Regions from separate parts of the Delftia sp. K82 genome, predicted to be linked through region 2. Evidence: riboswitches for the same ligand, from Rfam matches in the RefSeq annotation. Region 2 holds a riboswitch; the other holds the start of a gene.
What was found. A riboswitch is a leader RNA that binds a small molecule or an ion and turns the genes downstream of it on or off. The one in region 2 is predicted to bind glycine.
Positions count from the first base shown of each region.

Region 1: linked by a shared signal. The riboswitch ahead of gcvT (glycine cleavage system aminomethyltransferase GcvT) and the one ahead of KDK82_RS26095 (D-amino acid dehydrogenase) in region 2 are both predicted to bind glycine.

Region 1 covers NZ_MYFL01000001.1:1,699,832-1,710,528, forward strand. The annotation lists gene gcvP (aminomethyl-transferring glycine dehydrogenase) at 1-2,553, opposite strand, end outside; gene gcvH (glycine cleavage system protein GcvH) at 2,625-2,999, opposite strand; gene gcvT (glycine cleavage system aminomethyltransferase GcvT) at 3,136-4,311, opposite strand; glycine riboswitch at 4,329-4,447, opposite strand; glycine riboswitch at 4,463-4,574, opposite strand; gene KDK82_RS07360 (fatty acid--CoA ligase) at 4,744-6,363, shown strand; gene KDK82_RS07365 (LysR family transcriptional regulator) at 6,391-7,320, opposite strand; gene KDK82_RS07370 (DMT family transporter) at 7,419-7,910, shown strand; gene KDK82_RS07375 (sensor histidine kinase) at 7,962-9,608, opposite strand; gene KDK82_RS07380 (Lrp/AsnC family transcriptional regulator) at 10,051-10,506, shown strand; gene KDK82_RS07385 (DUF6597 domain-containing transcriptional factor) at 10,512-10,697, shown strand, end outside.
Region 2 covers NZ_MYFL01000004.1:566,694-577,390, reverse strand. The annotation lists partial or broken gene KDK82_RS26100 (invasin domain 3-containing protein) at 1-1,405, opposite strand, end outside; glycine riboswitch at 2,064-2,174, shown strand; gene KDK82_RS26095 (D-amino acid dehydrogenase) at 2,267-3,598, shown strand; gene KDK82_RS26090 (FIST N-terminal domain-containing protein) at 3,667-4,902, opposite strand; gene KDK82_RS26085 (PhaM family polyhydroxyalkanoate granule multifunctional regulatory protein) at 4,979-5,923, opposite strand; gene KDK82_RS26080 (copper chaperone PCu(A)C) at 6,066-6,578, opposite strand; gene KDK82_RS26075 (hypothetical protein) at 6,675-7,034, opposite strand; gene KDK82_RS26070 (glutathione S-transferase family protein) at 7,154-7,816, shown strand; gene recD (exodeoxyribonuclease V subunit alpha) at 7,835-9,985, opposite strand; gene recB (exodeoxyribonuclease V subunit beta) at 9,982-10,697, opposite strand, start outside.

The DNA of each region.
Region 1 (10,697 bases), on a different contig from region 2:
GAAGGACAGCGTGGGCGCATGGAAGCCGTAGTCGATCAGCCGCTTGGCCACGTCCTCGGCCATGACGCCCGTGCTTTCCTTGAACTGGCGCAGGTCCAGGATGCACTCGTGCGCCACATGGCCGTGCTCGCCCGCGTACAGCGTCGGGTAGTGGTCGCGCAGCCGGGCGCTGATGTAGTTGGCGCTGAGGATGGCGGTCTCGGTGGCCAGGGTCAGGCCCTGGGCGCCCATCATGCGGATGTACATCCAGCTGATGGGCAGCACGGCCGCATTGCCCAGCGGCGCGGCGCTGATGGCACCCGTGCCGCCCGCAAGGCCTGCCGTGGCATGGCCGGGCAGGAAGGGGACGAGGTCCTCGACCACGCAGACCGGGCCCACGCCCGGGCCGCCGCCGCCGTGCGGAATGCAGAAGGTCTTGTGCAGGTTCAGATGGCTGACATCGCCGCCGAAGCTGCCCGGCGCGGCCAGGCCCACCAGGGCGTTCATGTTGGCGCCGTCCACGTAGACGCGGCCGCCGTGGTCATGCACCAGCTTGCACAGCTCCTTGACCTGGGTCTCGAACACGCCGTGCGTGCTGGGGTAGGTGATCATGATGCAGGCCAGGTTGGCACTGTGCTGCTCGCACTTGGCCGCCAGGTCCGCCATGTCGACGTTGCCGTTGGCATCGCAGGCGGTGACCACCACCTGCATGCCCACCATCTGCGCGCTGGCGGGGTTGGTGCCGTGGGCGCTGCTGGGAATCAGGCAGACGTTGCGGTGCGACTGGCCCCGGCTCGCATGCCAGCCCTTGATGGCCAGCAGGCCCGCGTACTCGCCCTGGCTGCCGGCATTGGGCTGCAGGCTGATGCCGGCGTAGCCCGTGGCCTGGCACAGCCAGTCGCGCAGCTGCTTGTCCAGTTCCGCATAGCCCTGCTGCTGGTCGGCCGGGGCAAAGGGGTGCACCTGGGCGAACTCGGGCCAGGTGATGGGAATCATCTCGCTGGTGGCGTTGAGCTTCATGGTGCAGGAGCCCAGCGGGATCATGCTGCGGTCCAGCGCCAGGTCCTTGTCCGACAGCTGGCGGATGTAGCGCAGCATGGCGGTCTCGGAGCGGTGGGTGTTGAACACCGGGTGCGTGAGGAAGTCGCTGCTGCGGCGCAGGCTGTCAGGGATCAGCGGCTCCACGCCCTTTTCGAAGGCGGCGAAGCTGGGCAGGGCCTGGCCGTCCAGGGCGAAGATCTTCCACAGCAGCTCGACATCGGCGCGCGTGGTGGTCTCGTCCAGCGAGATGCATAGGTATTCCTTGAAATACACACGCAGGTTGGCGCCCAGGGACACGGCACGCTCCACGATGGCCTGCGTGGCCGCACCCGTGTGCAGGCTCAGCGTGTCGAAGCTGGGCACCTCGCGCAGCGGCGCGCCCAGCTCGGCCAGGCCACGCGCCAGGATGGCCGTGTACGAGGCCACGCGGCGGGCGATGCGCTCCAGGCCCTCGGGGCCGTGGTAGACGGCGTACATGCTGGCCACGACGGCGGGCAGCACCTGGGCCGTGCAGATGTTGGAGGTGGCCTTCTCGCGGCGGATGTGCTGCTCGCGCGTCTGCAGTGCCAGGCGGTAGGCGGGCTTGCCATGCACGTCCACGCTCACGCCGACCAGGCGGCCGGGCAGGGAGCGCTTGAACTCGTCGCGGCAGGCCATGAAGGCGGCGTGCGGGCCACCCGCGCCCATGGGCATGCCAAAGCGCTGGGTGGTGCCCACCACGATGTCGGCACCCCATTCGCCGGGCGGCGTGATCAGGGTCAGCGCCAGCAGGTCGGTGGCCACGATGAAGGCGGCCTGCTTGCCATGGGCCTTGTCCACGTCGGCGCGCAGATCGTCGATGCGGCCGCTGGTGGCGGGGTACTGGGCCAGCACGGCGAAGTAGTCGCCCTCCATCAGCTGGTTCCATTCCTCCAGCGAGTTGGCCAGCAGCACCTCGATGCCCAGCGGCGCGGCGCGTGTCTGGATGACTTCGATGGTCTGGGGGTGGGCATCGCCGGCCACCACGAAACGGTTGCTCTTGCTTTTGACGGAGCGCTTGGCCAGCGTCATGGCCTCGGCGGCCGCCGTGGCCTCGTCCAGCATGGAGGCGTTGGCAATCGGCATGGCCGTCAGGTCGCAGACCATGGTCTGGAAGTTGACCAGGGCCTCCATGCGGCCTTGCGAGATCTCGGCCTGGTAGGGCGTGTAGGCCGTGTACCAGGCCGGGTTCTCCAGAATGTTGCGCAGGATGACGCCGGGCGTGTGCGTGCCGTAGTAGCCCTGGCCGATGAAGCTTTTGAGCAGCTGGTTGCGGCCTGCCAGCGCCTTGAGTTCGGCCAGCGCCTGGGCCTCGGTGGCCGCCGGCGGCAGCGCCATGGGCTGGTGGCGCCGGATGGAGGGCGGGACGATGGCGTCGATCAGCGCATCGCGCGATGCCGCGCCAATGGCGCTGAGCATGTGGGCCTCGTCTTCGGGCGCAATGCCGATATGGCGGGCCACGAATTCGGTGGCGTTCTCGAGGGCGGCAAGGGGCTGGGTGGAGGACATCAGCATGGAGGGACCTGTCTCAAAAGCTGAAAAGCGCCAGGGCGGGCCCTGGCGCCCGTCCTGGCCGGAAAGTGGCGTCAGTTGCTCTGTGCGAAGGCCGTGTAGGCGGCTTCGTCGAGCAGCGCAGCCAGCTGGCCTGCGTCGCTGAGCTTGACCTTGAAGAACCAGCCTTCGCCCAGCGGGTCGCTGTTGGCCAGGGAGGGGTCGTCGCGCAGGGCTTCGTTGACTTCGACGATCTCGCCGCTGACGGGCATGTAGACATCGGCGGCGGCCTTGACGGACTCGACCACGCCGGCCACATCGCCCTGGTTGAAGCTGGTGCCCACGGCGGGCAGATCGACGAACACCACGTCGCCCAGCGCATCCTGCGCGTGGAGGGTGATGCCGACGATGGCCGCGTCAGGGTTGGCGGCGTTGATCCATTCGTGGTCCTTGGAATACTGGATGCTCATGGCTTGCTCCGATAGAAACTGAAAAAGAAACCTGTGAAAGGCGGTTTGAGAAAGGTCAGTGCGCACTGTAGCGGCATGCGATGGCAGGAAAAACGAATCCGCCGAACTCGATCCACGCCAAGCGCGCAGGCTGTCCTCAACCGCGGTGATAGCGGGGCGCCACGAAGGGCGTGGCCTGCACCTGCATGGGCACGGCCTTGCCGCGCACCATGGCCTGCAGCGTGGTGCCGACGGCGGCGCTGCCCGGCTCCACGTACGCCAGGGCCACGGGCTGGTTCAGCGTGGGCGACAGCAGGCCGCTGGTGACCTGGCCGACCTTGCGGCCGCTGGCGTCCAGCAGCTCCGTGCCTTCGCGCACGGGCACGCGCTCCAGGGCCACCAGGCCCACGCGCTTGCGCGTGAGCAGCTCGGGCGACTGCAGCTGGGCCAGCACGGTGGCCGCGCCGGGAAAGCCGCCTTCGCGCTCGCCACCAATGCGGCGGACCTTCTGCACGGCCCAGTTCAGGGCGGCCTCGGCCGGGGTGGTGGTCGTGTCCAGATCGTTGCCGTACAGGCACAGGCCGGCTTCCAGGCGCAGCGAATTGCGCGCGCCCAGGCCCACGGGCCTGACTTCGGGCTGGGCCAGCAGGGCACGGGCAAAGGCCTCGGCGTGGCTGGCGGGCAGGGAGATCTCGAAGCCGTCCTCGCCGGTATAGCCGCTGCGCGTGATGTACAGCTCGGCGCCTTCCCAGTCGAAGTAGCCGCCCGTCATGAACACCAGCCCGGCCGTGTCGGGCAGCAGGCGCTCCATGGCGGCTGCTGCCTGCGGGCCCTGCAGCGCCAGCAGGCCCCGGTCGAACTGGGGCTCGATTTCACAGCGCCCGCCAATGCGGGCCTCTATGTGCGCCAGGTCTTCGTGCTTGCAGGCGCCGTTGACGATCAGGAACAGGTCGTCCTCGCGGCGCACGAACATCAGGTCGTCCAGAATGCCGCCCGCGTCGTTGAGCAGCAGGCCGTAGCGCTGGCGGTGTTCGCCCAGGCCCAGCACGTCCATGGGCAGCAGCGATTCCAGCGCCGCGCCGGCATCCGGGCCGCGCAGGCTGATCTGGCCCATGTGCGAGACATCGAACAGGCCTGCCGCCTCGCGCGTGTGCAGGTGCTCGGCCATCAGCCCCTGCGGGTATTGCACGGGCATGGAGTAGCCGGCAAACGGCACCATGCGCGCGCCCAGTTCCTGGTGCAGGTCGAACAGCGGGGTCTTGAGCAGATCGGTGGTGGAGGCAGCGGTCAAGGAGGGACTCTCTTTTCGGCAAGGGGCAAGGCACAACGCCATCCCGGAATCCCGGGATGTCCTGCCCTGCTGTCCGCTTTACCTGAGAGATTCACCCGCACCTTCCATGCGTGGGGCTTGCTCCTTCGGTGGATGGGGCACACCGCCGTGCCCTGCATCTCTCTCCAGCTAGGAACGCCTGCGGCCGTGGCGGCAGGCGGTGCCAGTCCTTTTGCCTGAGCGTTCGGGACGAACCCTGCGCCTTCGGCGGTGCCGCTGCCTGTGACCATTGCGGCCGGGCGGGCACTCTCTCCTGACCGGCGCATTCTAGCTGCGGCCAGCGTCCGCGCGGCTTCGGGATTTCCGCGGGCCGACCGCAGCTCCATGCGCTTGCCTGCATGGATGCATTTGCAAATTGCATAACTGTCTAAAAAATCTCCTACATTGAGATGCATCGATATATGAAATCTCGTGAGCGAGAAGGAAGAAGCGCACATGCAGCAGACGCTGGGAGACACATTGGCCTGGCCGGCACGTTACCTGCCGAACAAGGAAGCCCTGGTGGCTTGGGAGGGCGGCGAGCGCCGCGCCTGGACCTATGCCCAGCTCGATGCCGAAGTCAACCGCCACGCCCACGGCCTGGCCGAGCTGGGCATAGGCCATGGCGACGTGGTCGCGGCCTTTCTCTACAACACGCCAGCCTTTGTCTTCACCATGCTGGCGGCCGCGCGCCTGGGCGCCATCTTCAACCCCATCAACTACCGGCTGGCAGCCCAGGAGCTGGCCTTCATCCTCAAGGACGGCGCAGCGCGCGCCCTGGTCTTCGAGCACGAGGGCGGCGAGGTGGCCGCACGCGCCCAGGCCCTGCTCAAGGCCGAAGGCGGTGGTGGCACTGCCGCAGGCGCAGGCACGGGCATCGAGCACTGGATCTTTGCCGACGATGCCCCGGCCGACCCGCTGCCGGTCTGGGCCACGCAGCGCCTGTCCGCCCTGGCCAGGGGCCGCAGCAGCGCGCCGCCCCAGGCCCATGTGCGCGAGAGCGACCCCTGCATCCTCATGTACACCAGCGGCACCACGGGCCGGCCCAAGGGCGTGCTGCATACGCACCGCAGCAAGCTGGCGCACAACGCCCTCATGCACCAGACCATGCAGTTCACGCGCGACGACGTGGGCCTGGCCATGGCGCCGCTCAACCACACGGCCGAGCTACACACCAGCTTTTTGCCGCGCCTGCAGGCCGGGGCCACCCAGGTGCTGCTGCGCCGCTTTGACGTGACCGAGGCCTGGCGCCTGATCCGCGAAGAGCGCGTGAGCTTCTTCTTCGCGGCGCCCACCATGGTCACCATTCTGCTGGCCGACCCCATTGCCTCGCCTGAGCAGGCGCCCGCGCTGCGGCTGGTGGAGTACGGCGGCGCCTCCATGGCGCCGCACCTGATCCGCGAATGGACGCGCAAGGTCGGCAGCGACCTGGTCCAGGTCTACGGCACCACCGAGATGGGGCCCTGCATGTCCATCCTCCTGCCGCGCGAGCAACTCTCGCACGCGGGCTCGGCCGGGCTGCCCTCCATGGGCCATGACCTCATCGTGGCCAGGCTGCGCGAAGACAACGCCCCCACCGATCCGGCTGAGGCCTGCCTGCCAGGCGAGGTGGGCGAAATCCTGGTGCGCGGCCCCTGCATGATGGCCGGCTACCTCAACCGCCCCGACGCCAACACCCGCGCCCTGGCGCACGGCTGGTACCACACGGGCGACCTGGGCCACATCGACGACGATGGCTACCTCTGGATCCGCGACCGCATCGACTACATGATCAATTCGGGCGCCGAGAACGTCTATCCGCGTGAGGTGGAAGACGCGCTGGTCGAGCATGCCGACGTGCTCGAGGTCGCCGTCATCGGCGAGGCCGACGAGCGCTGGGGCCAGATAGTCGCCGCCCACGTGGTCGCCAAGCCTGGCGCCACGCCCACTGCCGAGGCGCTGGACGCCTTCCTGGTCCACGGCGACCGCCTGGCCGCCTACAAGCGCCCGCGCCGCTACCACTTCCGCGAGGCCCTGCCCAAGACGGCCAGCGGGAAGATACAGAAGCAGTTGCTGAGGGTGGGGGTGACGGCCTGAGGCTGCGGCCTGCGCTTACTCCTGCTCTTACGCCTGTGTTTGCCCCTGCGCAGTACAGCACTGCACCATCGAGTTGCGCAGCCACCGATGCATGGCATCCCCCTGCTTGCGCACATGCCATGCCTGCTGGTAGGCAAACCAGGGCAGCTCCAGCGGCGGAGCGAAACGGCGCAGCGTTTTGTGGCGGCGCAGGTCACCGATGGCGCGGCTGCCCACGGTCAGCACGAGGTCGGTGCCTGCCAGCACCTCCAGCGCCGCGCTCCAGTGGGGCAGGGCCAGCACCACACGGCGGCTCAGGCCTTGGGCGGCCAGCGCCCGTTCGATCTCCTCGCTGGCGTCGGGCCGCATGGCCAGCATGACGTGCGGACGCTGCAGCCAGTCCTGCAGTGACAGCCCGCCGCGTGCCGGCAGCACGGCCTGGTCGGCCACGCTCACGAACTGCTCCTGGAACAGTTCCTGCACCTCGATGCCCTCGGGTAGGTCGGGTGCGTCGGGGAAGGGCCCCAGTGCCAGGTCCAGTTCGCCATCGGCCAGCTGGGCCAGCATCACCTCGCGCGTGGACTGGCTGATGGCCAGGTCCAGCCCGGGTGCGTGCTGGCGCAGATGCCGCATCAGCGGCGGCAGCACGATGCGCGATGCGTAGTCCGACAGCGCCAGCCGCAGCCGTCCGCGTGCGTGGGCCGGGTCGAATTCCGTCTGCGCCAGCAGGCCGTTGAGGCTGCCCAGCGCATCAGTCAGCGGTTGCACCAGGCCTTGCGCGCGTGCCGTCAGCGCCATGCGGCCGCCGCGCCGCACCAGCAACGGGTCGCCCAGATGCTCGCGCAACTGCGCCAGCGAATGGCTCATGGCCGGCTGGCTCTTGTGCAGGCGCAGGGCCGCGCGCGTCACATGTTTTTCGGCCAGCAGGGCGTGCAGGGCCAGCAGCAGGTTGAGGTCGATCCGGCGCAGTTCATCCATGCCATGAATATAGACCGTGCACACAAACGATTTCCATCAACGTGCTGGATGCGAGAGCATGCAGGCATCGATTGACAGAAGAAGAAAGGTCTTGCTGCATGACAGGTAAAAGCACATTCACCGCTCTTGCTCCCGTGGCGCTGGCGCTGCTGGCGGGGGCCATCCTGCCATTCCAGGCCGCCAGCAACGCCCTGGTGGGCCGCCTGCTGGGCCACCCGCTGTGGGGCGCGCTGGTCTCGCTGGCCGTGAGCGTCATGGTCGTGGTGCCTGCACTGTGGGTGCTGCGCGCGCCCGCTCCGGCCATGGGCCAGGCGGCAGCGGGGCCATGGTGGCTATGGATAGGCGGTGTGCTGGGGGCCATCTATGTGGCCAGCGCGGCCGCCGTCACGCCCAGGCTGGGCGCAGGCGGCTTCCTGGTCTGCGTGGTGGCGGGGCAGATCGTGGTCTCGGTGCTGGTCGACCACTTCGGCCTGATGGGCCTGGGTGCACGGCCGGTCAATGCGACGCGCCTGGCCGGCGTGGCCTTGATCCTGGGTGGCGTGCTGCTGGTGGTGCAGGGCGGGACGGCCCGTGCAGCGGCGGCCCCATGAGCGCCGCGAGCACGCCCTGCTTCACCGGCGAAGGCCCCGGCCTTGCCCGCGTCAGGCGGGCATGCCCGGCGGCACGGCGGCCGGCCTTGCCGTTGGCGGACGTTCCTGGCGGGCATCTGCCGTGCCGGGCAGGAACCGGCCCAGCCGGATGACAAAGCAGGCCCCGCCTCCGGCGGCCGGCTGGAAGAACGCGTCGCCTGCGTGCAGCCTGGCGATGCGCCTCACCACGGACAGGCCCAGACCATGCCCGTTGACGTGCCGGGTGGCGCTTGCGCGTTCATAGGGCTCGAAAACCTGTCCTGCCGCTTCGGGCGCAAGGCCCGGTCCCTGGTCGCTGACGGAAATCAGCAGGTCACCGGACGCATCGCAGCGGGCGGCCAGGGTGATGTCACCCGCCTTGGCATATTTGATGGCGTTGCCGACAAGGTTGGAGATGGCAATGCGCACCAGGACAGGGTCGCATTGCCATTGCTGCGGGCCGTGTTCCAGATCCAGTTTCAGGCGATGCCGCCGGGACCAGCCGACGAGCTCTGCAGACTCCTTCAGGAGTTCATCCACTGGCGTCTGTTCCAGTTGCAGCCGGAACGCGCCCGCGTCCAGCCGGTCGTTGATCAGGCAGGTGTCCACCAGGTTCATCAGCCGGCGCGAAGCCCTGCGTATCTGCGACGCCTGCTCGATGAGGGAATCCGCGTCCGTCGTCGGGAACGTCTGCAGCTCGGTCGCGGCGCCGTCCACGATGGTGAGCGGGGTGCGGAACTCGTGGTTGATCATGTTGAAGAACTGGCGCTGCTCCAGCCGCATCTCGCGCTCGCTGTGCAAGGCGGTCTGCAAGGCCTGCTGGGCTGTTTGCAGCTGTGCGGTGCGCTGCAGGACCTTGGATTCCAGCTCGCGCTCGGCCGCCTGGGCGCGTGACAGGGCCTGCATCCGCTCACTGCGCAGGGCATGCTCCGCCACCCGCGTGCGATTGGTCACCGCCATTCCCAGCAGGATGGCCTCGGAAACACGCCCGGCAAACCAGAGCATCTGGGCCGATGGCAGCGCAACATCCGGCAGCAGGCCCTGGGTTCTCAGCAGGTTCAGGATGCCCAGGGCGGAAGGCACCGCAAACGCCAGCGCGCCCGGCAGGTATTGCCACTGCCTTCGAACCACCAGCAGGTACAGCACGAAGACCGCACCGAACGATGTGGACACCAGGGCCGTGAACACCACGGCACGCGAGATCTGCGGATAGTCACCCAACAGTGCCATGCCCAGTGCGATGGCATTCAGCCAGGCAACCACGCTGAAGAGGTGCGCAGCCCAGATCCAATGGCGACGGAACTCGAACAATTGGCTGAAAAACACCGTCGCCACCACACAGAAGCTGCAGTAGGCGATGGACAGCGCATGTTGGGGCTGGTCGGCGCCGGGCAGCCACAGGCCTTCGGGCCGGTAACGGAAAGCAGCGTAGGCAAAGCCGGCTGCCAGGAGCGCGGCGCAAAGAATGTAGAGCCTTTCCCTGAGCCAGCACCACAGGATCAGGCTCATCAGCGTGATGGCCAGGGCCGAGCCCATGTACGCGTAAAGCAGCATGGCGGCCGGCGCCATGCTCCTGCCGGGAAAGACCGCAATGCCTTGGGCGGCCTGTGGGTTGGGCAGCAAGCGGGTGAGCAGTGCCAGAAGCGCTGCGGCTGCCAGGGCCTGCACCAGGGTCTGCATCAGCCATTGCGCTGCAGCACCTGTTTGCCAGTGCCCCCGGCCGCCTTCGGTGGGGTTGTCTTGCGTGTGGATCAAGGGTCCGATTGGTTGATGTGGCGTGCGCCCATATATGTCCGCCGTGCAGGCTTGCGGGGGGCCATTGTGCACCGGCGGCCATTGCGGGAAAGCGCTGTCTGCCTTCTGCCAGGTGCCCCAATGCAACAGGCCGCCCCGCTGCGGATAAGCGGGGCGGCCTGTAACGGGCTCCTGGTCTGGATCACGCATCCGGGCGCTGGCGGTAGTCGGCGGGGCTGGGTGAATGGTTTTGCTGCGCCGGTAAGCGTGCTCCCATGCAGACAAGTGTGCGCGTTTGGCCTCAGAAAATGCTGCTTTATTTCTTCAAAACAGGCGTTGCTACAGAAAATTATTCTGCGTCTGCCTGTTTTGCAGTAGATTGCCGGCCATGGATACCCTCGACAGAAAGATTCTTTCCGCCCTGCAGGCCAACGCGCGCGCCAGCCTGCAGGAAATCGGCGCGGCCGTGGGCCTGAGCGCCTCGCCCTGCTGGGCGCGCATCAAGAAGCTGGAAGAGGCGGGGGTGATCGAGGGCTATACCGTGCGCCTGAACCCGCTGGCGCTGGGCCTGGGCGATACGGTGCTGGTGCAGGTCACGCTGGACAGCCATTCGGACAACACGCTGGAGAAATTCGGCGAGATGCTGGCGACCATTCCCGAGGTGGTGGAGGCGCACCTGGTCTCGGGCGAGTACGACTACCTGCTGCGCGTCGTCGTCAAGGACACGCGTGACTACGAGCGCCTGCTGCGCGAGAAGCTCTACAAGATCAAGGGCATTCGCCACAGCCAGTCCAGCTTTGTGCTGCGCACGCTGAAGAAGGCCGACCTGCCGCTGGGGGTCTGAAGTCCATGCCCTCTGGCCAGGCGCCGCCGCCCGCCCCCTACCGCGAACACTCCCCGCCGCCCGCCTTGCAGCCGCACTTCCAGTGCCTGTGGAGCAGCACCGTGGCCCCGGACTATGCCGGTGGCTTTCTCGTGGTGCCCGATGGCTGCGTGGACATCGTCTGCAAAGGCGGGCGGCTGCTGGCCGTGGGG
Region 2 (10,697 bases):
CGATATTCACCCCGTCCCCGCCGCCAGTGAAGTTGTTATCGGTCACCGTCACTACCTGCGTCGTGCCTGAGGCTGCCGTATTCACCGTTGATGCCGACACATGCATTGGCGATGAAGCGGTATAGGCGGCAATAGGCAGCGAGAAGGTATTACCCGTCACGGCAAGACCGATTCCATTGTCTAGGTTGATCGCTCCATCAACCGTCACCACGGCCCTGGGCGCATTTCCACCAGTCGGGCTCAGTGCGATATTCGAATTTTTGATCGTCAATCCGTTGACGGTCATGTTCGACATGACCTGGAAAAACTGCTCGAGCTGCATTCCCCCGATAGGGTTGGGCAGATTCGTTACCGTGAAATTATCGACAACGATGTTGGAAACCGTGCCTGTACCGTTGCTTGCGGCAACGGAAATGGCCGAGCCCCTGTTATTGCCGAAATTTCCATTCCATATCGCGGAATTGATCGTGCTATTGGTAAAGAATACGTTTTGTGCGCCTTGATGAATCTCCGCGTACAGCTCGCAGTTGAACGGCGTCCCCTCTCCCGCAGGAGTTGGAGCCACATTCACCAGGCCGACGCGATCAATGGTGACATTGTTCGCCGGGGAGCCAACGACGAATACTGCTTCGCCACAGGTCATGTTGGGCGAATTGGTGAGCGTGATGTTCTTCCCACCAAGATAAAAAGTTTCCCAGGGGGAGTCCGCCCAGTTCTGGACTTGTATGACTCCCCCGAAATCGATGGTCAATGAGCCCGTGCCGGCTGGCACGGTGCCTTTGAGCCAGTACCAGGCACCACCGGCACCAGTGGTGGTGCCCGTATCGCCGCCGCTGATCATCTGGGTTTGACCACAGGCATTGGTGGCTCCCGTCACGGCGCCGGACTGAGCGCCGCTGACGAATGTATTGGCACAGCGCACGTAAACCGTCTGATTGTCGACATACGGATGGAGGTTTCCCGCCGCATCCTTGGATGTCCCGCTCTGTATGGTTCGCACCGACGTGGTCAGTGTCGGTGCAAAGACGATGGAAACATCGGCACTCGGATCCAGCGTTTGCAGCGTGTAGTTGGCTGCCTGAATGGCCGCTCGCAGCGTACATGCGCCAGCAAAGGTACCCCCCAGCGTGCTGACACAGGTGGTTGGTGTCGTTGCATTGGCATTTGGAGCGTCGCTGTTGTCGGTGACCGTGAAAACGATGGTCGCCGCGAGTGCCGTGGATGAAATACCGGCGCACGAAAGCAGCAGCAACGAGAACAAGTACCTCGCTGCACGCCATTTTCGTAAAAACACCGAACCAAGCAGGCGATCAAGAACGCGCATGATATTCCCCATTTTTTCAAGGAAATCAGACAGGAAAATATTTTCCCCAATGGCAATGGCCATCAGTTGTACCCAGCGCATTTGCATCGCCGCACCTCGGATAGTTCTATTTGAGTCAAGAACTCACAACTCACCTTGCAACCGGTGACATTGGAAGTAACAGGGTTTCGCGCAGATCCTGCGCGTCAATCAAAAAAGGTGGATTTCCATCAGCGCTTGCGCACTGCTCCATTGCCCATTGAGCCGGGCACACCTTCAGCCGGGTTTGCGATGCAAATCATTTTTTTCCTCCCTCAACGAACCATATTCACCGTGCTTGTATTTTTTCCAGTGGCGGGCCAGTTTCCATAGACCTTCACCTGTGCAACGGTAAGTCGCCTATCCGACAGATATACAACCCATGGTTACCCCATGGAGGTTCAATCGATCAGAACATGCGCTGTCAAACCACCACACATACCGATAGGCTAAATCATGTTTTTTTCTATTTCAATAGTTTTTTTCATGAGCCCGAAGGTTTACACCAGCGTTACGAGGGCGGCTCTTGAGCGAATTAGGGAATACCCTGAATCAGCCACACCACATGCAGGTGGCAACTGGTGATATCCCCAGTACAACTGGAACTGGCTCCGCAAGCCACATAGAATCGCCCCTGCAGGAGAGCAGGCGGGCACCACGGTGCCGAGCCTCACCGAAGGCGCAAACTCCCATACACGCTCAGGTTCCGTACTGCAAACACAACATGCCGTCTGGAGAGCCGCCGCACGCAATATGCGGCGCACCGAAGGAGCAAGCCCCGTTCCCATGGACGGCGGTGAATCTCTCAGGTACCAAGGACAGGGGGAGCGGCAGCTGCGTCACGACGGACGCAGGCTGCTTGCTATTGAATCCATAGCTACCAGCTTCCGCGTGACCGGCACATGCCTTTGAAAGGGCATTGTCATGCGCGTCATCGTTCTCGGAGCCGGCCTGATCGGCACCGCCTCGGCCTACTATCTGCAATCCCTGGGCCACGAGGTCACGGTCATCGACCGCCAGGCTGCGCCCGGAGCCGAAACCAGCTTTGCCAACGGCGGGCAGATCTCGGTCAGCCACGCCGAACCCTGGGCCAACCCCGGCGCACCGCTGAAGTTGCTGGGCTGGCTGGGCCGGCAGGACGCCCCCCTGCTGTTTCGCCTGCGCGCCGACATGCGCCAGTGGCTCTGGGGCCTGTCCTTCCTGCGCAACTGCACGCCCGCGCGCACGCGCCACAACATCCAGCAGATCGTTCGCCTGGGCACCTACAGCCGCGAGGCCCTGCAGCAGCTGCGGTCGGACACCGGCATCCAGTACGAGCAGCGCATGCAGGGCATCCTGCACTTCTACACGAACGCCCGTGAGTTCGAGGGCGCTCTCAAGCCCACCGAGCAGATGCAGGCCCTGGGCTGCGACCGCCGCCTGATTGACGCCGACGAAGCCGTGCGCCTGGAGCCGGCCCTGGCCCATGTGCGCGGGCAGATAGCGGGCGCCACCTATACGGCCGAGGATGAATCGGGCGACGCCAACCTCTTCACGCGCGAGCTGGCACGCATTGCCACCACCACGGGCGTGCAGTTCCGCCACGGCCACCACGTCATGGCGCTGCGCACCACGGGCGCAGGCGCCAGCCGCCATATCGACCATGTGGAAGTGACCAATGCCGATGGCCGCTACGAACGCATCCAGGGCGACGCCTATGTGCTGGCCATGGGCTCGTTCAGCCCGCTGCTGGCCCAGCCGCTGGGGCTGCACCTGCCCATCTACCCGGCCAAGGGCTACTCCGTGACCCTGCCGGTGCTGGACCCCGCCAAGGCCTACCAGGTCAGCCTCACGGACGATGAGTTCAAGCTGGTGTTCTCGCGCTACACGGGCGCGCAGGGCGACCGCCTGCGCATTGCCGGCACGGCCGAGTTCAACGGCTACGACCGCAACCTGGACCCCGTGCGCTGCGAGGCCATCGTGCGGCGCGTGCAGCAACTGTTCCCAGGCGCCGGCGATACCGGGCGCGCCCAGTTCTGGAGCGGCCTGCGCCCCGCCACGCCCAGCAATGTGCCGCTGATCGGACGCTCGCCCATCGCCAACCTGTTCCTGAACACCGGCCACGGCACGCTGGGCTGGACCCATGCCTGCGGCTCCGGCATGGCGCTGGCCGACCTAGTCAGCGGCAGGCAGCCGGCCGTGGATTTCGATTTTTTGGGGGCCGCAGCCATGGACCCGGATCGCAGCGCAGGCACGGTGCGCCCGCGCGCGGTCTGAGGTGCAGACGGTGTGTACCGTGTGTACGGCGTGTACGGCGTGTACGGCGTGTACGGCGTGTACGACGCCTAAGCAGTGAACACCGTCAACACCCCGGCGAAGCGGTGCAGGCGGGCATCCATGATCTCGGCTTCGGCGACGAAGCCGATCAATGGCACATCGCCCAGTGCGTGGCGCAGGGTGCGCAGTTCGGCATCGGGGCCGCCGAACAGGCCGCCGCCGCGGCCCCGGCAACTGATGTAGATGGCGCCACGGATGCGGGGCTGTGCCTCGCCTTCGGGCGCCGCCTCCTCGGGCTCCGCCGCATCGCGCAGCGCAGCGCCCAGTTGCAGCAGTTCCTGGCGCGCGACCTGGGCCTGGCGGCGGCAGAAGATCACCGAATGCCCGGCCTCCACGGCCGATGACAGGGCCACGCCCTGGCGCAGCGGGTCCAGCCCGACCAGGGTCAGTACCTGGGCCTCTTCGGTGAGCACGCCGTGGGCCATGCCCCGGCCCGGCGGCGCAATGGCCGCCAGCGTGCTGCGCACCGTGGTCAGCGCGGGCTGCCAGTCGCTGCCTTCCAGCTCCACGCCCAGCAGTTGCAGCAGGCGCTGCAAGGCCGGATCGCCATTGAGCCCGGTGACCAGGGCGCCGCGCGCCTCGGTGATCTCCAGGCCCTCGCCCAGCGGCACGCAGCCCTGGGCCATGCCCGTGATGCAGGGCACGCCCGCACCGAAGGCCACGCCCGAGAAGCCTCCGCTAAAAATGCCGCGCGCATCCGCATGCTGCGCATGCAGGTCCTCGGTGCGGCAGGCGATCTGCACGCCCTCCACGCCATCGTCCCCGTCATCGCCCACGCCGCCGAACAGCAGGCCGGACTCGGTGCGCTCGGACAGCTCGTACAGCAACTCGGCCAGCTCGGGCTGGCCGCCTCCGGCATGGACCAGGGCCGAATGGGCCGTGAACCCGGCCTCGCCGCCCGGCGCATGCAAGGGCGCCAGACCCGAATACAGGCGGTAGTGCGCGGCCGGCACATCGAGCAGCATTACCGCGAGCGCGGAGCCGGACAGGTATTCATGGGACATGGCCAGCACGCCACCGGCCGAACAGCCAGCCCAGTCCGCCACATGGGGCAAGGCCCTGGCCAGATGCTGCAGCAGCGGTCTTGCATGGGCGGCATGCGCGTGGGACAGGTACACCAGGCCCAGTCGAGGGCGCTGCGCGTGGCCCGGATCGGCCATCTGCGAGCGCAGTTGCAGCAGCACCGCATCGGCCGCGGCGCGCCAGTCGGAATGGCTGGCATGGCCTACAGGAAACAACGACATTCCAACCTTCTTTCTAGCCCTGCCAGCGCCCGGCTTGCGGAGGGCTCTAGACCATCCATGGGAGCCGCCGTCCCGCTCAGCGCGGTGGCCGGCTCTTGGCCGGCGCCTTGCCTGCGGCCGGTGCCTTGGCTGTTGTCTTTGCGGTGGTCTTTGCCGCCGTCTTCCTGGCCGCTGCCTTGGCTGGCGCTTTGGCTGGCGCTTTCGCAGGCGCCTTGGCGGCTCCGGCCGGGGCCTTGGCCGCCGGTGCAGCCGCCTTGCCTGCCTGCGCGGCGAAGGCGCCAGCCTGGGCCGTCATGCGGTCCATGGCGGCCTTGGCGATGTCGCCGGCCATGCCGGTGGCGCGCTGTGCGGCAGCCACGGCCTCGGGGGCCATGGGCTCGGCCATGGCCTTGGCGGCGATCTGCTGGAATTGCTGGGTCAGTGCGCCCCACCATTGCATGGCCTGGCCCATGGCGGCGGCCTGGGCCGGCTCGTCCCTGGGCGCAGAAGCTTCAGGGCCGGAGGCCTTGCTGCCGGCATCCGCGGATGCAGCGGCCGCAGCAGCTGCAGGCGGCTCGGCAGGGGGCTGTGCGGGCGCGGCCTGCGGCTTTTCCTGCTTGCCGGCCTTGCCGGCGGAGGACATGGGCCAGTCCGAGTGGTCGGACTGCCCCGCGCTGGCGGCGCCTTTGCCCGCAGTGGCTGCAGCAGCGGTGGCGGCTGCAGCGGCGGGGAACTGGAAGGCCTGCGCCAGTTCACCCATGCTGACGTTCATGCCCTGCAGGGTGGACAGCGTCATGCGCTGCACTTCCAGGGCCTGGATGGTGGCGGCCAGCGCCTTGCCATTTTGGTCCAGCCAGAATTGCACGGCCTTGAGTTCGGTGATGCGCTTGTCCACCTCCTCGATGCTCACCGTGGGCGCCACCCATTCGGGCAGGCGCCCCAGGGGCCGGGCGGTGGCCGATCCCGCGCTCTGGGCCAGGCCCTGCAGGAAGTCGAAACCGGGGATGAACTTGCCGAAACCGAAGGAGGACGCGTCACTCATGGCAGCACTCGCTAGGACTGGGTTGGAAGAGCATGCCGGCGAAGGATACCGGCCATGCTCCCAGCTTAACCCAGGCACACGCCAAGTCCACGGCAAGTCATGCGCATGCGGCTGCGCACAAACCCGGTGCAATGGCGCCGGCTCAGTGCGAATGGCCGGCGTGGCCGCCGCCGTGGCCCGCTGCCGGGCCAGCCGCCGCGCCAGGCGCCATGGCGCGCACGGGGACCTGCAGGCTCAGGCGCGAGGTTTCGCCCTTGGCATCCTTGAACACCAGGGTGATGGGCACCTGGCTGTCCTTGAGCAGCGGGCTCTTGAGCTGCTGCAGCATGACGTGGTAGCCGCCGGGCTTCAGGTCCACGGCCACGCCCTTGGGCAGGTCCAGGCCGTCGATGGCGCGCATGCGCATCACATCGCCTTCCATCTTCATTTCATGCACCTCGGCCACGCCGGCGGCGGGCGACTCCACGCCCACCAGGCGCAGCGGCTCCTCGGCCGTCAGGCGCATGAAGGCGCCCGTGGCCTGCTGGCCCGGCACGCTGGCACGCGCCCAGGCGGCGTCGGCCTTGACGTGGGCGGCATCGGCATGGGCATGGGCCAGACCCATGGACAGGGAGGCGGCGATCAGGAAAGGGGTGGTCCATTGACGCAGTGTCATCACGGTTTCTCCAGAAAATTCAATACGTTGCAGCACGGTCTGTGTGCATTGCAAAAACAAAAGCCAAGCGAAAGAGGCAGGGATTGAAATGGGGAGTCACCGGGGCGGGGCGCGGGCCTGCGGCAAGGCCGGCATGGCCACGCTGTGGACGGAGGCCGGGTGCGCCCGTGGCTGCGCATCTGCCATCAGCGGTGCCGGGGCCGCACTGCACCGGGCGGGCGGCGGCGCCAGCGGGGGCAGGCACAGCGGGCAGTCGATGCCGTGGCTTCCGGCAAGGGCATTGTCCTGACCGGCCGGCGATGGCACCCAGACCGATTCGCCAGCGGCCGAGCACAGGCGCTCCCAGCCCGAGGCACGCGCCAGCGGCGCAAACGCCGATGCCAGCGCCACGCACAGCCACAGCCCCAGCACCCAGCGGGCGCAGGCAGCCAAGGTGGAGGGCAGGCGAAGCGGCATGGCGCCATTCTAGGGGTCTGCCCCAGTCGTCATCTCCGGGACCGCGCCATGCCCTGCCCGCCCCTACCATCACAGGCGCGCACCCTCGCCTTCACCACAAACAACCCAAGGAGACACCCATGCTCACCCTGTGCGGATTCGCGGCCAGCAACTACTACAACAAGGTCAAGCTGGCCCTGCTGGAAAAGCAGCTGCCCTTCAACGAGGAACTGGACTGGCTGGGCGAGACCGACATGGCACTGTCGCCGCTGGGCAAGGTGCCGTACCTGCGCATCGACGACGGCCGGGGCCTGTGCGAGTCGGCCGCCATGGTCGAGTACGTGGAGACGCTGTCGCCCTCGCCGGCCCTGCTGCCGGCCGACGCCTTCGAGGCCGCCAAGGTGCGCGAGCTGTGCGTGTACCTGGACCTGCACCTGGAGCTGGTGGCGCGCATCCTCTACCCGCAGGCCTTCTTTGGCGGCCAGGTCAGCGACTCCACCCGGGAGCGCACGCTGGCCCAGCTCGACAAGAACGTGGCGGCCTTCGCCAAACTCGCGCGTTTCTCACCCTTTGTGGCGGGCGACAGCTTCACGCTGGCCGACTGCTGCGCCATCGTCCACCTGCCCCTGGTCAGCGCGGCCAGCAAGATCGTTGGCGGGCGCGACGTGCTGGCCGACCTGCCCGTGCGCGAGTACCTGGCGCGCATGGCCGAGCGGCCCACGGTGCAGCAGGTCAATGCCGACCGCAAGACCAATACGGCGCTGATGATGTCCCGCTACGCCAGCGACAAGACTCCGGCCTGAGCCGCCGCCCTGCCCGCCTCAGTCCTGCAGCCAGCGCAGCAGCCCGCTGGCGCGCTGCGTGGGGCTGCCAACGGCCGAGGCCAGCAGGCCCGGCACCTCGGAGAACAGCGAGAAGGCCTGGCGGGCGCGCGTGATGCCGGTGTAGACCAGCTCGCGCCCCAGCACGCTGCCGCCGCGCGAGGGCAGCACCAGGGCCGTGTGCTCGAACTCCGAGCCCTGGCTCTTGTGCACCGTCATGGCGAAGGCGGTCTCCACATGGGCCAGGCGGCTGACACCGACCGAGCGCAGCTCGTCACCCTGCAGGAAGTACACGCGCAGCGGCTGCCCGGGCCCACCCTGCGGGCCCCCCTGTGACCCGCCCTGCGACCCACCCGGCAGCGCAATGCCGATGTCGCCGTTGAACACGCCCAGCTGCGCATCGTTGCGCGTGACCATGACGGGCCGGCCCGCATACCATTCGCCGCTGCGGCGGATGGCGCCCTGCGCTTCCAGGGCCTGCTCCACCGCCCGGTTGAAGCCGGACACGCCCCAGTCCCCCTCGCGCACGGCGCACAGCAGCCGGAAGCGCTCGAAGGCCTGCAGCACATCGACCACCCAGGCGCGGTGCGCGGCCTCGTAGCCGCCGTCCGCAACCGGCCTGTTTTGCAGCGCCCTGGCATACAGCGCATAACTGGCCAGGCCGCCACGCCCGCGCACGGCCAGTTCGGTCACGGCCTGCACGCCGCCGCCCTGGCGCTCCCAGAGTTCGGAGTGCGTACCGCCTTGCGTGCCGGCATCGAGCAAGGCCTGGGCCTGCGCGGCGTGGCCGGCATTCACGGCGCGCGCCAACTGGCCGATGGGACCACCGAAGCGCCGGCTTTCGCGCAGCATGACGGTGTGCTGCGCAAGAGCCGGAGGCCGGTCGCCTGCCGGCGCCGCGAACTGCGGCGGTACCGCCTGGCCGGCCACGCGCAGCGCGTAGTCCAGCGTGTCCGGCAGGTAGCGTCCGGCCTGGGCATCGCGGCACAGGTCGCCCAGCACGGCGCCCGCCTCCACCGATGCCAGTTGGTCCTTGTCGCCCAGCAGCACCAGGCGGGCGCCGGCCGGCAGTGCCTCCAGCAGCGCCGCCATCATCTCCAGGTGGACCATGGAGGCCTCATCGACGATGAGCACGTCCACGTCCAGTTGCCGGCCCGCATGGAATCCCCAGTGCCGCGTATCGGGCCGCGCGCCCAGCATGGAGTGCAGGGTGCGCGCCGCGCCCATGCGCTGCACCAGGCCCGCCAGGTCGATCTCGCCGCCCATGCTGCCCTGCAATTGCAGCAAGGCCCCGTCAATCGATTGCTTCAGGCGCGCGGCCGCCTTGCCCGTGGGAGCGGCCAGGGCCACGCGCAGCTGGCCGGCGTCGGGCGCCGTGGCAAACAGCAGGGCCAGCAGCCGCGCAGCGGTATAGGTCTTGCCGGTGCCGGGGCCGCCCGTGATCACCGACAGCCGGCCGCGCAGCGCCAGCGCGCAGGCCAGCTTCTGCCAGTCCACGGGGCTGCCTTCCGCCGCAGGCGGGAACAGGCGGTCCAGCCAGTGGCGGGCCAGGGCTTCGTCCAGCGGCTGGCCGACCACGGCCTGCGCCGCCGTGCGCTGGATGACATGGGTGGCCACGGCGCGCTCGTAGTCCCAGTAGCGGCGCAGGTACAGCAGCGGCGCGGGGCCGTCGGCACCGGCCAGCACCAGGGGCTGGCCAAGGTCCTCGCCGCCATCCTGGCCCGCGTCGCCGATCACACGCACCACGGGGCTGGCACCCAGCGCCGCCACCCAGCCGGACAGGCGCGCGGGCAGCATCTGCCACAGGGCCTGCTGGGCGGGCAGCGCCTCGGCGGGCCAGGCCAGCACGTCGTTGGGGTTGCCGGCCAGCGGCGCCAGGGGCAGGCAGCTGTGGCCGCGCCCCTCCATCTGCGCCAGCAGTGCGGCGGCCACCAGCAAGGCGGGCCCGGCCTGCGCATCCTGCCCGGCGACAAAGGAGGCCAGCGCCGCATCCAGGCGCCGCAGCAGGCCGGCATCGGCCCAGCGGCGCAGCAGGGCCAGCACCTCATTGGTGTCTGGCGGCACGGCGCTCGGCGGTTTGCCACCCGGCTGTTCATCGAACAGGTCCAGCGTGGCCGTATCGACGGTGCGCGAACGGGGGCGCGGGCTCATGGCAGTTCCTCCGCGTTGGCGTGGCCGGGGCCGAGCAGTTCATCAAGCGCATCGAGCAGGGGCAGTTCGGGCGCCATGGCATGCATGCCACCGGCCGGGCCATCGATGCCGCGCAGAAAGTAGTACAGCGCGCCGCCCAGCTGGCGCTGCGGCTCGTAGGCCGTGCCCAGGCGGCTGCGCAGCAGCCGGTGCAGGGCCAGCAGGTAGAGCGCGGCCTGCACGTCGTAGCGGTGGTGGAGCATGGCGCGAGCCAGGGCCTCCTGGCCGTAGGCGGCGCCGTCCGGGCCCAGGTGGTTGCTCTTGTAGTCGAGCACCCAGTAGCGGCCCTCGTGGCAGAACACCAGGTCGGCAAAGCCCATGAGCATGCCGTGCAGCGAGCGCTGGGGCAGCGCGGGCCGCTCCTGCCCCGGCAGGATGAAGCGCCGGCACAGCTGGTCGATGCGCTCGGCCGGCAGCTGGCGCGCGGGCAGCCAGAACTCCATCTCGGACAGTTGCGGGCCCAGCGTGGCCAGCGTGACATCGAGCGGCGCCAGCGGCTGGTGGACCACGGCCGTGAGCCAGGCCAGCAGGTCGCGCGCCTGCTCGCCACGGCCCGCGCGCTCGCAGCGGCGCACCAGGCGATCAGCGAGCGCACCCTGGCCGTCCACGGGCAGGGCAAAGTCTTCGCCGCCCAGCCATTCAAGCTGGTCGTGCACGAAGTTGCCGACCACGG